2 regions of the Paenibacillus sp. 10L310 genome follow, and region 2 is predicted to be linked to the other one. Evidence: riboswitches for the same ligand, from Rfam matches in the RefSeq annotation. Region 2 holds a riboswitch; the other holds the start of a gene.
What was found. A riboswitch is a leader RNA that binds a small molecule or an ion and turns the genes downstream of it on or off. The one in region 2 is predicted to bind cyclic di-AMP.
Positions count from the first base shown of each region.

Region 1: it holds a riboswitch for cyclic di-AMP, as region 2 does, so the genes downstream of both, AC1DE7_RS04070 (C40 family peptidase) here and AC1DE7_RS00465 (HAD family hydrolase) in region 2, are expected to answer to the same signal.

Region 1 covers NZ_JBFTKC010000001.1:823,207-830,556, forward strand. The annotation lists gene AC1DE7_RS04045 (YkvI family membrane protein) at 1-449, opposite strand, end outside; gene AC1DE7_RS04050 (xanthine phosphoribosyltransferase) at 654-1,235, shown strand; gene AC1DE7_RS04055 (hypothetical protein) at 1,333-1,662, shown strand; gene AC1DE7_RS04060 (hypothetical protein) at 1,782-2,000, shown strand; gene AC1DE7_RS04065 (carboxymuconolactone decarboxylase family protein) at 2,142-2,471, shown strand; gene AC1DE7_RS04070 (C40 family peptidase) at 2,545-3,009, opposite strand; cyclic di-AMP (ydaO/yuaA leader) riboswitch at 3,015-3,146, opposite strand; gene pelA (pectate lyase) at 3,566-4,528, shown strand; tRNA gene AC1DE7_RS04080 (tRNA-Leu) at 4,705-4,788, shown strand; gene xynC (glucuronoarabinoxylan endo-1,4-beta-xylanase XynC) at 4,934-6,628, opposite strand; gene AC1DE7_RS04090 (divergent polysaccharide deacetylase family protein) at 7,035-7,350, shown strand, end outside.
Region 2 covers NZ_JBFTKC010000001.1:94,120-101,469, forward strand. The annotation lists gene AC1DE7_RS00450 (urease accessory protein UreF) at 264-965, opposite strand; tRNA gene AC1DE7_RS00455 (tRNA-Leu) at 1,409-1,491, shown strand; gene AC1DE7_RS00460 (glutathione peroxidase) at 1,639-2,118, opposite strand; cyclic di-AMP (ydaO/yuaA leader) riboswitch at 2,491-2,666, shown strand; gene AC1DE7_RS00465 (HAD family hydrolase) at 2,785-3,180, shown strand; gene AC1DE7_RS00470 (HAD family hydrolase) at 3,355-4,038, shown strand; gene AC1DE7_RS00475 (Nramp family divalent metal transporter) at 4,143-5,438, opposite strand; gene AC1DE7_RS00480 (organic hydroperoxide resistance protein) at 5,839-6,258, shown strand; gene AC1DE7_RS00485 (zinc ribbon domain-containing protein) at 6,469-6,714, shown strand; gene AC1DE7_RS00490 (hypothetical protein) at 6,814-7,092, shown strand; gene AC1DE7_RS00495 (thiol-disulfide oxidoreductase DCC family protein) at 7,280-7,350, shown strand, end outside.

The DNA.
Region 1 (7,350 bases), 730 kb from region 2:
ATCATGGGCACAACGATGCTATTCATTTGTAGGATGGCTTGAATGCCCCGACCGAGAAGCAGATATGTCCCTACAAGTGTGACGATCAGACCTGTCTGATAATGCAAACCCAGATGCTCGACAAAAACGGAGCCTGCTCCGGCAAGCATGACACTGTTCACGCCAATGAGAATGAGAAGGGTCACCCAGGTGATCCATTTGCCCGCCTTATGGCCGAATAAATGTTTGTTCAGATCCTCATAAGAGCGGGACCCGGTATCGTGAGCGATCAGCATCATTTTGGTACCTAACCAGACAAAGAGCATGGTGGATAAGCCTATGGTGATGGTGGCCCATTTGCCATACTGGGTAAAAAACTGCAAAATTTCCTGCCCTGTAGCGAAGCCGGCTCCAACAACCGTTCCAATGTATGTAAATGCGATCTGCAGCACCCGAAATGCCTGTTTCATGTGTTTCCCCTCTCAGGCCCCTGTATAGTTTGGACATGCGGGTACCATGGTACAAGGTATGCTTGACCCACGAAAGTCATGACAATCGATAATGAGCTTTGGCTTGAAATGCGTCTCAAGGACAGCGTCAAGGCAATTTCGCTTGAACTTATAGATAGATATATGATACTTTTACCTCATAGGATAGGCTTGGGAGGTCAAATCATGGAATTATTGAAACAACGAATTTTACAAGAAGGTGTGGTTATCTCGGATCAAGTATTAAAGCTGGATGGTCTGTTGAACCACCAGATTGATCCTGCATTAACGATGGAGATGGGACGTGAGTTCGCTGCCCGTTTTCGTGAAAGTGGAGTAACTCGGGTAATCACGGTAGAATCCTCAGGGATTCCGGTTGCGTTTGCCGCAGCCTATGAACTGGGGGTGCCACTTGTATTCGCCCGTCGCAAAAAAACACTTCTGGCTGATCCTGATGCTTACTGTGAACGTGTACCGTCCTTTACCAAAGGAATTGTAACTGACATTATGGTATCCCGCGAGTTCATTCATGAGAATGACCGCATTTTGTTCATTGATGATATCATTGCCAATGGAGATGCCGCTCGTGGCGTCATCAAAATTATCGAGCGTTCTGGCGCGGAACTCGTCGGATTCGGCGTTGTGGTCGAGAAAAGTTTCCAGGCAGGGGCACGCACGATTCGTGAACAGGGTATTCCGGTGGAAGCCTTGGTACGCATTCGTTCCCTGAACGATGGAACAGTACAATTTGACGATAACGAAATGTGACATTTTAAAGGAATAGGGCCTATTTTTTGAACTATGCCTTTGCATGACCGCCGATTTCATTTATAATGGGGTTATGTTAGGGAGAGGAGGCAACACCATGGGGAACCAACCGGCAACAGAACAATTTTTTAATGATAAGCTGGCGGAATCGAAAGTTCATTTTGAACGTGCCCTGGATTGTAAACATACGGAATTCGATGACCTTTATCCCTATATGATTGAACATCCTCAATTTTTCTGGTACAAACGCTATGTTGCCTGGTCAGAATTACTGACGATTGTAGGCTTGTGCGAAGAGTTGTCCTTCTCTTGGAAAGAACAATTTACACCGCATCAAGTGGAGTACCTTGAAGAACGTGTGATGTCCGCCAAAGTGCTTGATTTTTGGTTCGAGAAGAACGACAGCAAAGAGCACGCGCAGCGGTAACTTTCAGTCGGGACATAATTTCGAATGACATGACAGTCCAATACAGTCACGTGAGACCTAAATGACTTTTCATTTAGGTCTCTTTTTGTAAATAAATTTGAAATATAGGAGCCATGAAGATGATTAGTGATACAGAATTGGACGCCCTGCGTCTGTCAGGTGAGAAAGTTAGAGTCGTACGGGACGAGCTGGAATCGAACGACGTGAAGGGGATTGTGGTTGCCTGGGATGGCGAGCAGGTACTTATCCGTCGTCAGAATCGACGTGTCGTTAAGCTGGACCGAGGTTACAGCTATCAGCTGTTCAGCGAGCCGCGCCAGAGTCCACTTAGTGAGTAACAGCTTATAATTATGGCAGGGCCATGAGCGTTAAATGTTTGGAATTACCATGATTTCTTGGCATAATTGGCTCACTCGGGAGAGAAGATAGGTACAGTGAGGAAGATCTGTAACTATAGCCGAGAGGGTGTGCTACAAGCCATGACATTGATGAATGATAAAGTTCATGCCTACAAGGATCAGATTGGAGCATTAAGCGATGTGCTGCCAGGTGTGGTGAAGTCGTATCATGAGTTTACCGGAGAATGTTTCCAACCTGGTGTGATTGATGCGAAGACAAAACAGCTAATTGCGCTTGGCATTGGATTATTCGCCAACAATGAGGTATGTACCTTCTACCATGTAGAAGAAGCCCGTGCTAAGGGCGCAACAGATCAGGAGATTATGGAGACCGTAGCCGTGGCTGGAGCTGTTGGTGGAGGACATGCCCTGTCTCAGGGTGCGATGCGAGTGCAGAAGGCGCTGCATTAGTAAGCAATGCAACATACATTTTTAAGTGCAAAAAAGGCATCCGGTTAATAACCGATGCCTTTTTGTATGTGAATCACATTTTACCTAACATTTTATCATACATAAACTGTCCAGTTACCCGACGTGCTGTTACATAACGATCATTGAAGTATGGATTCGATAACTTCGTGATGCTTACACCTTTACTGCTGGAGGCATGAGCGAATTGTCCGCCGCCGATATATACACCTGTATGTGAAATGCCTTTGCCTGTTGTATTAAAGAACACCAGATCACCTGTCCGAACATTGCTCTTGGATACGGGAGTACCTGCTTTGGCTTGCTGCTGCGAAGTACGTGGTAATTCAATGCTGTATTTGTTGAAAAGATATCTCATAAAACCAGAACAGTCGAAGCCGGCTACAGTTGTGCCACCCCATTTGTAAGGAATACCTGTCATGTTGTTCACTACGGAGTTGATACTGCTTGCCTCTGTGCTTGTTGCCCCGGATGTAAATAATACAGCTGCTCCAAAAATGGAGATAATCAGTTTTTTCAAAATCAATGTTCTCCCTTCGATGCCTACGGAGTTAGCTAAGGGTTCGGTAGAAGGTTCCCTATATTTCCTATGTATAAGAATAATTCACCCAAATTGGTTCCCCCGTTTTCAAACATGAAACTCGGCAATGAATAATTAAGTTTTTGTAACTATTTGAAACTATATTGCATAAATGCGTAATTGTCAAACCCATTTAAAACCCTTCGTAATACCTCAATGTTAGCGGAATTAAGGTTTTTATATGAAAGAAGGGATCAAGTTTGGGTATCATTCATGACAAAAACGTCATTATTGGTTCGTTTAAGACGAATTTGGATAAATAAATAGGTTTGTCATGAGTTAAAAGAACTATCCCGTTATGTAGAATTAGAGAGATTATATTCATTAAGTTGCATATATTGACAAAAATCGATTTTTTGCATATTATCTGATTATCCAATCCACATATTGGATTAAAATTGATTTTATTATGCGATAAATACAAATAAAGGAGGTTTAGAGACGCGTATCATAGGTAAAGTAGAAGTGGAAGATTTATAAAAACGAACATAGGAGAGTGTTACATTTGAAAGCGAAGAAAATAATTACTTTTGTCCTGGCATGTACGATGGTGTTCTCAGTAGTTGGAATGGCAGTTCTCCCTGTAGGGACGGTATCTGCTGCAGATGCGTCGGGTACTACAGCGAGTATTTCTGATATTTTGAAGAACCAGCTGCCGGATGGAGGTTGGAGAAAAGATTATAAACAGACAAGTGGAGAGTGGGCAAAGTCCACGATAGACAACAAGGCTACATACTCAGAAATTAGAAGATTGGCGAAGGAATTTAAAAAGACAAATGATCCGCGTTACTCCACAGCTGCAATCAAAGGAATTAACTTTTTGATCAACATGCAGTATTCAAACGGCGGATGGCCACAAGTTTACCAAAGCTCCGGATACCACAAGCACATCACTTACAATGATGATGCCATGATTAATGTAATGATCATGCTGGATGAAGTAGCAGCACGCAAAGGTGATTTCTCATTTATCGACAGCACACTTGCTAACCGCAGTAAAAATTCAGTTGCCAAAGGTGTGGAGGCGATTCTGAATACACAGGTCGTTTCAGGTGGTAAGCTGACAGCATGGGGACAACAACATGATTCCAGCTCTCTTAAACCAGCGAGCGCAAGAATCTACGAAGTGCCATCGCTGACAGCTGGAGAGAGTGTAACGATTGTTAAATTTCTGAAAACCAGACCTGCTAACGCTAAAATTACCGCATCCATTAAAGGAGCGGAGGCTTGGTTTAACAAAGTGAAAATTACGGGTTACAAGTATGAAAGAGCTAATGGAGATAGTAAAATTATCGCTGATTCCAAAGCTGCACCAATTTGGGCACGCTTCTATGAGATCGGAACGGATAAACCAATCTTTATTGGTCGTGACGGGGTAGTTAAATACAAATTAAGTGATATTGATAAAGAAAGAAGAGGCGGTTATGCATGGTATGGCAACTGGCCTTCCAAGCTGTAATTTGTAGTATGCTTCCGTTTTAATGAACCAAACTATTAACAGCAGTTAAAGGTAAAGCCCGAATCGACATGGACGTCTGATTCGGGCTTTATTGTTATTACTTTCAGTGTTGACATGATAGATTACGCATGATATATTATTTCTTGTCGCCGATATTGATGACGGAGATACAATATGCGGTCGTGGCGGAATTGGCAGACGCGCACGGTTCAGGTCCGTGTGGGCTAACCCCCGTGGAGGTTCGAGTCCTCTCGACCGCATCTAATAAAAAGACTCCTTAAGCTAACGCTTAAGGAGTCTTTTTTTGCATTTTTTGATATAACACTAACTTTAGTGATGAGTATTCAAGAGGTTAGTGCTTAGCTGCACGTACAGCAAATGTCTTCCATCAGCCATACGGAACGTTTATTGTGCTGCGGTAACATTAACGCTGTCAATATTCGGTCCTTCCGATCCGGTGGTAACTACTTTCAATGTATTGGTCCCCGTGTTCATGGGAACCTGTATTGTTTTTTCAACCCAAGTGGACCAGCTTCCCGTAGCCGGAAAGGGCTCGTTGCTAATGACTTTGGTTCCGTTCACAAAAATGTCGAGGTTCCGAGTGCCGCTTTCCAGCGCATAACGAAACTTTACGTTTTTGGTACCTGTTGTCGTGTTATTAATGCCGTTCCATTGAATGGCCGAACCAGTCATCGCATTGAAGTTAACATACCCGGACCCAGTGTAACCGGTGTAGATTGTTTCAATGGTAGCTTCCGTAAGTGACGTTCCGGTCTCGGCTTCATACGTAGTGCCACTGCCTGTATTCCCGCCGCTATTTCCGCCAGTAACGTTGGCAACAAACGTTGTTACGCTCTGAGGCGGGAGCTGTGCCGTGAAGGCTCCATTGGATACGTTAAGCGAGGTTCCGCTTGCCAGATTTCGACTGCTGTCCGTAATCCATGAGGACACAGTAGAGGCATTACCATTTTGCAGAACGAATTTTTGGCTTGTGGCTGAAGTTCCACGGTTAATTGCCACGACGACGACTTTGTTATCACCTTTATAGGCTGAGACAAATGTGTTTGTATCCGGATTTTTCGTTGCATCGACTCGCAGGTAGCCTGGACGCACGAATTTAGAGAAATGAGCCATATTATACCCGCGTTTGCTTATGGTACCGTCCTCTTTCATCGGACCATACTGTCTGCGGATGTACCACCACACGTAGGCCTGGAAATCACCTTCTACCATGGCATTGTGCATGTGATAGGAAACGTCTAATGCTTCAGGCCAGCGGTCTGCTGAGTTGTTGTCACTGTTTGGAACATACACTTCAGTCATCCACAGTTCTTTACCGGCTCCTTTTTGCTTAAAGAGAGGGTAGGCAAAATTTGAAATCTGGGTTCCATACGTATGTGCTCCCAGAATGTCCATGTTGGCAAGTGCCTGCGGATCATTCAGGATTGGGTCGGATATGTTCTTTAAGTACTGGAAGGATTCAGGCGCCATGACTTTGGTACCTTGGATGGACCCGGCATTTTCTTTCATGAATCGAAGGATCTCTTGTGGAGTCCACCAAGTCCAGTCATGAGCATAATCCGGTTCGTTTTGTACAGAAATGGCATACAGATCTACGCCGTTATTTTTCATGTAGGTTACAAAGTCGTTCAGATGTTGCGCATATGCGGTATATTTGTCGTATTTCAGACGTTTGGCATTTGTGTCCCCATTGCGGTTGAACGTTTCAACCATGCTGCTTGGAGGATTCCATGGGGATGCAAATACAATAGCACCCTTTTCGATAGCTCGTTTGGCTGTGGCAACTTCACGATACCAGTTATTGGAATCTGGATCAACGTAGATCCTTAGAATGGAGAAGCCTAATTGATTCTGGTCATTACCAAAAGCAGTTTCACGTTGAGCGGGAGTCAGATCACCAATCCAGGCAGGAAGGTTAATGCCCCCAAAGCCCTTGATCAGCTGTTTTTCCGAGGACAAATTAATGTTGGCATCGCTGGCTGCTGACACATTTGTCGGGGTTAACATCAAAGGCAGGGCTGTTAAACAGGCCAAAAGAACATTAATCGTCTTTTTTAGTTTGAATTTCACTACTTTCATCCTCCTCGATAATAGTAAGTTACATAGAGAAACCGCAACCAGGAATAACAAACAAGAATAGCGGATTGTCTGGCATTTATTTTATGTAAACCCTTTCAAAACCTCCTTCCATAAATCATAGGATAGAAATGAAGCATAGAACCTCTTTCATTTGTTGATTCTACTAAATAATTCCTAAACTGAAAACCTGACAAATTACAGTATTTTTTCTAATTAATCTCTATTTTCCAACTGTTCAATGACAGTTATTGTCTGAATGCTAAGGAGAAAACTGGAATGATGGAGATCTTCACTTGAGATAGAGGTCTTCAATGGCGGGGATATGATCATTAAGGAAGGCTTTGGCTTACATAATCCTCCCTTCATTATCAAACAATGAGATCACAGAAGTTACAGGGAGGGTATCATGATGAAGGTACAGAGAAAGAATTATCGATTCATTGCAGGTATCATGGCATTATTGATTGTGTTTTACGCAGGCATATCGGCAGGAGGGCCTACAGCGGCAGCTTCAGAGTCCACATCGAATCACAAACGGTTAGCGATTATCATCGATGATGTTGGTAATGACATGAAGGGTACGGCAGAGATCCTGGCGATGCCAGTTAAACTAACGGTAGCGGTCATGCCTTTTTTGCCAACAACGAAGAAAGATGCGATGGCTGCACATGAAAAGGGAATGGATGTGATTGTGCACATGCCCATGGAACCCAAGAAAGGAC
Region 2 (7,350 bases):
GGGTTCACCCCTGGTTAGAATGTAGTATTCAGCCGCCCTTTCTTCATGTAGAATATATAGAAATGCGAGCTGTATGTTTCATTATATACGTAAATTCGTCATCTAACAATTAAAAAAGACGGAAAAAAGTGTATTTTGTGATCATAAATGGCGTAAATGCGAAAATAAAACAAATAAAATGACAAAAAACACGTCGGCAAGGAGGTTGCCGCGTGTTTTTAGTTTGTCTGAATGAAGGGTAGTAGATATGAGGAGGAAGAGGATTAGGCCCTGTAGGCATGAAGTCCAGCTCCAAGCATATGGAAACTGGGGAAAAACGATTTCATGGACATCGAGGTTGGCTGTGCCAGTCCATCCGCAGCCGAGGCGCTGACGGTCTTCCATTCATTCTCCAGATCTGTGGCCAGGCGGACCATCAGATCCTTGGTTGTATCGTTGTTCAGGGGAATGACTTTGGAGGCTTCGGTTATGCAGGCATTCATGGCTGAATGCAGGTAACCAAGGACCGCCTCCTCGACCGGGATGTCGAGGTGGTGGTTAATCCAGGCGTGAACAGTGGAGAGGCAGCCAACCGAATCATATTTGGCAAAGATCTGTTCGAGCTGGCTGAATTCAATCCAGGGGTGCAGAGCGCGTGCGAGTCTGATCAATCGTTTACCCATGGCGGCAGCTTGTTCTCTGAGATCTCCAGGGGTTCGCTGAACATGGACAAGCTTGTCGATCAGAGCTATCCGCCATGTATCCTTGTGATCTGCTGCGGTATAGATGCCTTTGATGGCCATACCTTCAAGACGAACGATGCTCGGATGCAACTGACAACGCATGAATGATTCGAGATCTTCAGCATTACGAATGGTACCCTCCCTGATATGGATATCCATGCCGAAGGAATGGGTGAACCCTCCAACCTGAATAGAGGAATCAAGCAGTTTGACATAATCGAGCAGCTTATTCCCACGGTTCACAATCATTCGCCTCCTGTGTTCGTTAAATGTCACTTAAAGTGACATTTATATTCCTTTTTGTTTGCTTTATGTTTAAAAATCCGAATTATATGATAGTTATCATCCCATAAATGTCCGCTTTTTGTCAATAGTATCCGTGAAATTAATGGATTAAATCTGGAATTTAATATTTGTGTTATTTTATATAACTTATTGTGTTATTTATGTGGTGAAGTTCATGGAGGACTATATATAAGGAAGGACTATATATAAATGAATCAACAAGATCGGCTCTTACCGAAAAAGAGGGGATCAAATCTAATCATATGCAGTTCATGGGTAAAGATGACGAGATTATGCGATTTTTGATGAAAATGCCTAGCTGAAAAAGAAGTATTAAAAAATACTTTACTTTTAGTTCTGAATCCGGTATAATCAATTCTGTTGCCGATTATTTACGACATGCGGTCGTGGTGGAATGGCAGACACGCTATCTTGAGGGGGTAGTGGGCGTATGCCCGTGGAGGTTCGAGTCCTCTCGACCGCATCATATGAACGATTAAAAAGAAGCTTTCCATTAATGGGAAGCTTCTTTTTTTTGTCTTTTTCGAACAGTATGACATCTGGGTTGAAAAAAGGCCATCCATTACCGGAGGAATGTTGCTCTACCTTCCGGCTACGGGTGGCCTGTGTATTATTTTTGAAGTAAGTTCTTGATATCTTCTTCAATCTTGTCCGGTGTTGTTTTGGGAGCATAACGTTTAATGACCTGTCCGTTCTGATCCACGAGGAATTTGGTGAAATTCCATTTGATTGCTTTGGAGCCGAGCAGGCCAGGAGCCTCTGTGCTAAGGTGTTGGAAAAGAGGGTGGGCGCTTGAACCGTTCACATCAATTTTCTCAAACATGGGGAAGCTCACGCCATAATTCATCTGACAGAACTCGGCAATATCGTCGGAAGATCCTTTTTCCTGTGCAAACTGGTTGCTTGGGAAACCAAGCACTTCAAATGGAGCATCTTGAAACTTGTCTTGCAATTCTTGCAGACCTTTGAATTGAGGGGTAAGGCCGCATGAGCTTGCCGTATTCACAATCAGGAGCACTTTGTCACGGTAGTCGGACATTTCAACTTCTTGACCGCGAAGGGTATTCACTTTGTAATCGTAGACTGTCATCTAAATCGCCTCCATTTATTTACTCTTATATCTTCTATTATATTGGTTGCAATTAAATATTGCAAAACTAATATGGTGTTAAAAGAATCAAAACAGGCAAGTTGTGCAGAATACGTGAATGAATTGCGAAGTGATTTACGCCAGAGTGAGAATTAGATAGCCTTGAAGAGATAGATAGAGTATAACTTTGTTGTAAGCGTTATTATGGATAGGAATTGGCAAAAATCTGCCGATTTGGTGATCTGGGCGGACTTTACACCGACATGGCACGGGTGTATGATTCATAACGTAATTTCAATTTAAACTAAAATGTACTTGAAAAACGAAACAAACGATAATATCGCTCGATCTTATCCTTAAGATATACGAACGATGTTTTAATCGCTGAGTTTCCATTCATTAATGAATGGGAAACGGGGGAACCAACGGAATGCGCTGTCCAGGACAGTGGGCATTCATGGGGTGAATTTTCCGGTGACAGCCGGAAATAGGGCGACTCTCGCGCCCGAATCCGTCAGCTAACCTCGTAAGCGTTAAAGGGAGAGGCAACAAGCCGTACGCTGGTTCATGGTGTTTTCGCCATGGGTTATTTAAGAAGCGTTCGGGAGGCCTTGGTCCCCCACGCTTCTTTTTTGTTGTCTTTTCACGCCAAGGGAGGAACGAATGATGGATACTGAGATGATCTTAGTGACTGCTCCAAATGAAGCAGGACGTAAATTTATCAAATTGCTGATGTACAAAAAAATGCCGTTTGCCGTTCTAACCAACAGTGCAGGGGAAGAGCGAAGACTCCGTAGAATCGGAGTAGAACATGTCATTCGCATGAATACGGCTGCAGCTCAAAAATGGTTTTTGCCGCAGGGCAGCGTAGGCAACGTGTTTATTTTCGAGAACAGCCTGAATCTGACCTGTCGTTATTTACAGATCTGCCGTTCATGGACATCGAAATCCCTGTGCGTCATTACGGAGCAGAGTCATCCTAAGGGCATCTATCGGGGCATGGGCGCAGACCGAATTGTATATTCGCTCAATGGGGAAGTTGGCTTTCTCCTCAATGGTTAATGCCATAGCTTGTGATTGCTCAGGTGTAAGGTGCCTGTTATAATTGAATGTATTAGAATCAATTTCAGAATTTACTCAAGGTATTATGAAATTGATTCATCGATAAACGGAAGTTTGAGGAGACTCATGCAGGATGGTGAGTCTTCTTTTTTATGCTTACAAGGAGGAATTGGCGTGCCGGATGTAGGTGGATTGAAATGGTTGTTTTTTGATGTTGGAGATACGCTGGTGGATGAATGGGAGCCGGTTGATGATATTATCGGACAGTTTGTCCGTGAAGCTTGTGCTTTGGGGTATCCGGTGAAGATTGAGGCGGTACGCGAACTGTTCGCGAACTGTTACCGAAAATATGAGCAATGGCCTATGAGAGTGGCAATTCGCACATTTGTTGAAGACGAGGGGCATCAGAAACAGATTCAGGACAAGCTGAAGTTTCAAAAAGATCTTGAACGTCCTTTTCCTTCAGCAGATTTTGTTCTTCAGCAGTTGTCACGGCATTATCGCATTGGCATTATTGCCAATCAGAGTCCTGGAACGGAAGAGAGACTGGAGAGTTACGGCTTGCGGAAGTATGTTGATGTTCTGGCATGTTCAGCTGAAGAAGGAGTGTCCAAGCCAGACCCTGAGTTATACGCTGTGGCCTTGAAGCAGGCCGGTTGTGAACCGGAGGAAGCCGTCATGATCGGAGATCGGATCGATAACGACATTATACCTGCTCGGAAGCTGGGCATGCGTACGATTCGAATTATGCAGGGTTACGGAAGATTCCAGCCAGAGCTATCGGATGACCAACGTGCGGATTGGACTGTTGATTCATTGGATCAACTCCTGCCGTTACTGATGCCAAATCAGGATTAGATTCAGATGGTTGTTTATTGGATTGCAACAATAAAGGCTGATCAACTTGGGTATAGCATACCGGAGTTGATCAGCCTTTTAGTATTTAGCCAATTAAAATGAGATTAGAACAACCGGATCGTCTGAATGATCAGATATACATTCAGCACAACGATAATCGCGGCAATGACCCATGAGATGATTTTGAGCCACAATTTGTTGGCGAATGCACCCATGCTTTTTTTATCACTTGTGAACATCACCAGGGGAATTACAGCAAAGGGCAATTGAAGCGACAGCACGACCTGGCTCAAAATGAGCAGTTCTTCTGTGCCATGTTCTCCTGCAATGGCTGTCACAATTACCGCCGGGATGATGGCGATCAGACGTGTGACCAGTCTGCGCAGCCAAGCCGGAATTCGAATGTTCAGGAAACCTTCCATAACGATCTGTCCAGCGAGTGTACCTGTAAGGGTAGAGTTCTGACCTGATGCTAACAGCGCCACACCGAACAGAATACTTGCAACCGTAGTACCTAATAGAGGTGTCAGCAGATGATAGGCATCAGCGATCTCAGCAACCTGCGTCATACCAGCACTGTGGAATACAGCAGCAGATACAATCAGGATGGCTGCATTGATGAACAGGGCCAGTGTCAGCGCAATCGTAGAATCCATGGTCGAGTACCGAATGGCTTCTTTTTTGCCCTGTGGTGTCTGTTCGATCTGACGGGTCTGCACAATGGAAGAATGCAGGTACAGATTATGCGGCATCACGGTTGCTCCGATAATACCAATGGCAATATAGAGCATGGCCGGGTTTTGCAGAATCTCAACATTTGGTACAAAACCATGGAGAACACCGCCCATATCCGGTTTTGCCAGAAACAGATCAATCCCGAAGCAGAGGGCGATGGTTGCCATCAGCACAATGACGAGAGTTTCCAAAGCGCGGAAGCCTTTGTTTTGCAGAACAAGAATCAGGAGTACATCAACTGCGGTGATGATAACGCCGTATAACATGGGGATGTTAAATAACAGTTTTAATGCGATGGCAGAACCAATGACTTCAGCCAGATCGGTAGCTGCAATGGCAAGCTCACACAGAATCCATAACATCATAACAACAGGCATGCTAAATCGTTCACGACAGGCTTGAGCCAGATCCCGTCCAGTGACGATACCGAGCTTGCCAGCCAGCGACTGAAGGACAACGGCCATCAGGTTCGATAACAGGATAACGGATAACAAGGTATACCCGAACTGCGAGCCGCCTGCGATATCTGTTGCCCAGTTCCCCGGGTCCATGTAACCTACGGCAACAAGGTATCCTGGGCCTACAAAGGCGAGGAATTTCTTCCACCATGCAGCATTCTGCGGAACTTTCATGGAACTATGTGCTTCTCCAAGGGAAGGGGTCATGCCCGCAGTAGACAATGATTCTCTTGAAGGAGCGTTGAACGGATTTTTTTTACTCATACGATAATCACCTGACTTTGAATTATTGATTTGGAGATATTGATGCGGTACAAACCGCTCATGATATATCTAAATTTTTATGTTTATTGTTACATTGTACTCCTTCAATTATTTTTGTCTAGTGCAACTTTTATGTATCAGCACAAAATTTCGGTTGTAGCTTGAATATGCCCCTTCGTATATTACCCAACCTTAGGGAAAATACAGCCATGGCATTGAAATGCATGAAAATAATAAAGTTGTAAAAGCTGATAAAGATACAAAATTGCGTTTCAAAATGAGCCAGAAGTTTAAATTGAAAGGAAGGCAGTAAAAAACTATATGGATAAGGGAGAGATTCTGAATGGAAGCTTTATATACAGCAGTAGCGACAGTTAAAGGTGGACGTACAGGTTCGGTGACTTCTTCGGATGGCGTGCTTAAGCATGATCTGAAAATGCCAAAAGAGCTTGGTGGCTCCGGTGGTGAAGGTACTAACCCTGAGCAACTTTTTGCCGCTGGATATGGAGCATGTTATGAAAGTGCCCTTGCCAATGTAGCACGCAAAGCAGGTGTGAAATTGGAGGATGTGGTCGTTACAAGTAACGTATCCATTGGTAAAGACCCTGCGGATGACGGTTTCCAGCTGTCTGTTCGTCTGGACGTTAGCATGCCTGGTGTAGATCACAGTCAAGCAGAGGAACTGGCCCGCAAGGCGCATGATTTCTGTCCATATTCCAAAGCAACACGCGGCAACATTGATGTTGTATTAAACGTAGTTTAAGATTTGACTCCTGGTAAGTAAAGGGAACATATAGAGCAGGGTATCCCAGATACCTGATGTTCGACTACAAAGCCCTGCTGGCAATCGGCAGGGTTTTGTGTTGATTATCATATAAGGACATGATGCAGGAGATTAGATGCCAGATCGCGTACTATTTTACATAATTGCACTCTCACTTCATGCTACACATTCCATAAAGGGGGAACGAAGATGAGTATTGAAGAGATGATCGAGCGGCGATTTGTGTGCACAAAATGCAGGGGTACGGATTGTAACATTAAGGAAGTTTCCATGTCAGGAGCAGGCCTGAGTAAGATGTTTGATATACAGCATAATCACTACTTGTTCGTGGCTTGTGCTTCCTGCGGGTATGTTGAAGTATTTGATCCGGATGTCTTGAAAGGGAAAAAACAGGGACAGGTAGGGACGATTCTGGATATTCTGTTTGGCGGGTAGACATGCGCGAGTTGACATTGATCTGAATTTTCTTTAATATAACTTAGTACTGAGTAGTGTCATTGCATGAACCAAATTTGAATTAAACAGGTGATATCCATGTCTTATAGACCGCGTATTGCAGATTTAGAATTAGCTTATGGTAACAAGGAAGACGGATTGTATGAATTCAAAATGAATTTGGTAGACGGTACAAAATGCCGTGTATTCTACACCCGTTCCCCGGAATGGAAGATGACCAATATCAGCCGTCTGCAGAAAACCCCTTGTCCAGTATGTCGCAAAGATTTCATTTGCAAATGTATGGACCAGTGGGCAAGTGACCTGCATCAACAGATGATCGATGACCAATGGATGGAAAAGGCAGTTACGGAGTAATTGTCGGACAGATACGAGCGTGGGCACAATGCCTGCGCTCTTTTTCTTTTATTTCCCATTAATGCGTGTTCAAAAAGAGCGGTGTTCATTCTTTTTGAACTACCTCTAGAAATAAATTTAGAATTAGTGAACAAGATGGCCCAGATTGGGTAAGTTACTCTAACCGCAACAATAGGAGGCAGCCAATATGACAGCAAATCAAACAGATGTGCATCAGGGACATCCGATCGTACTGGTGGATGGTGTCTGTCACTTCTG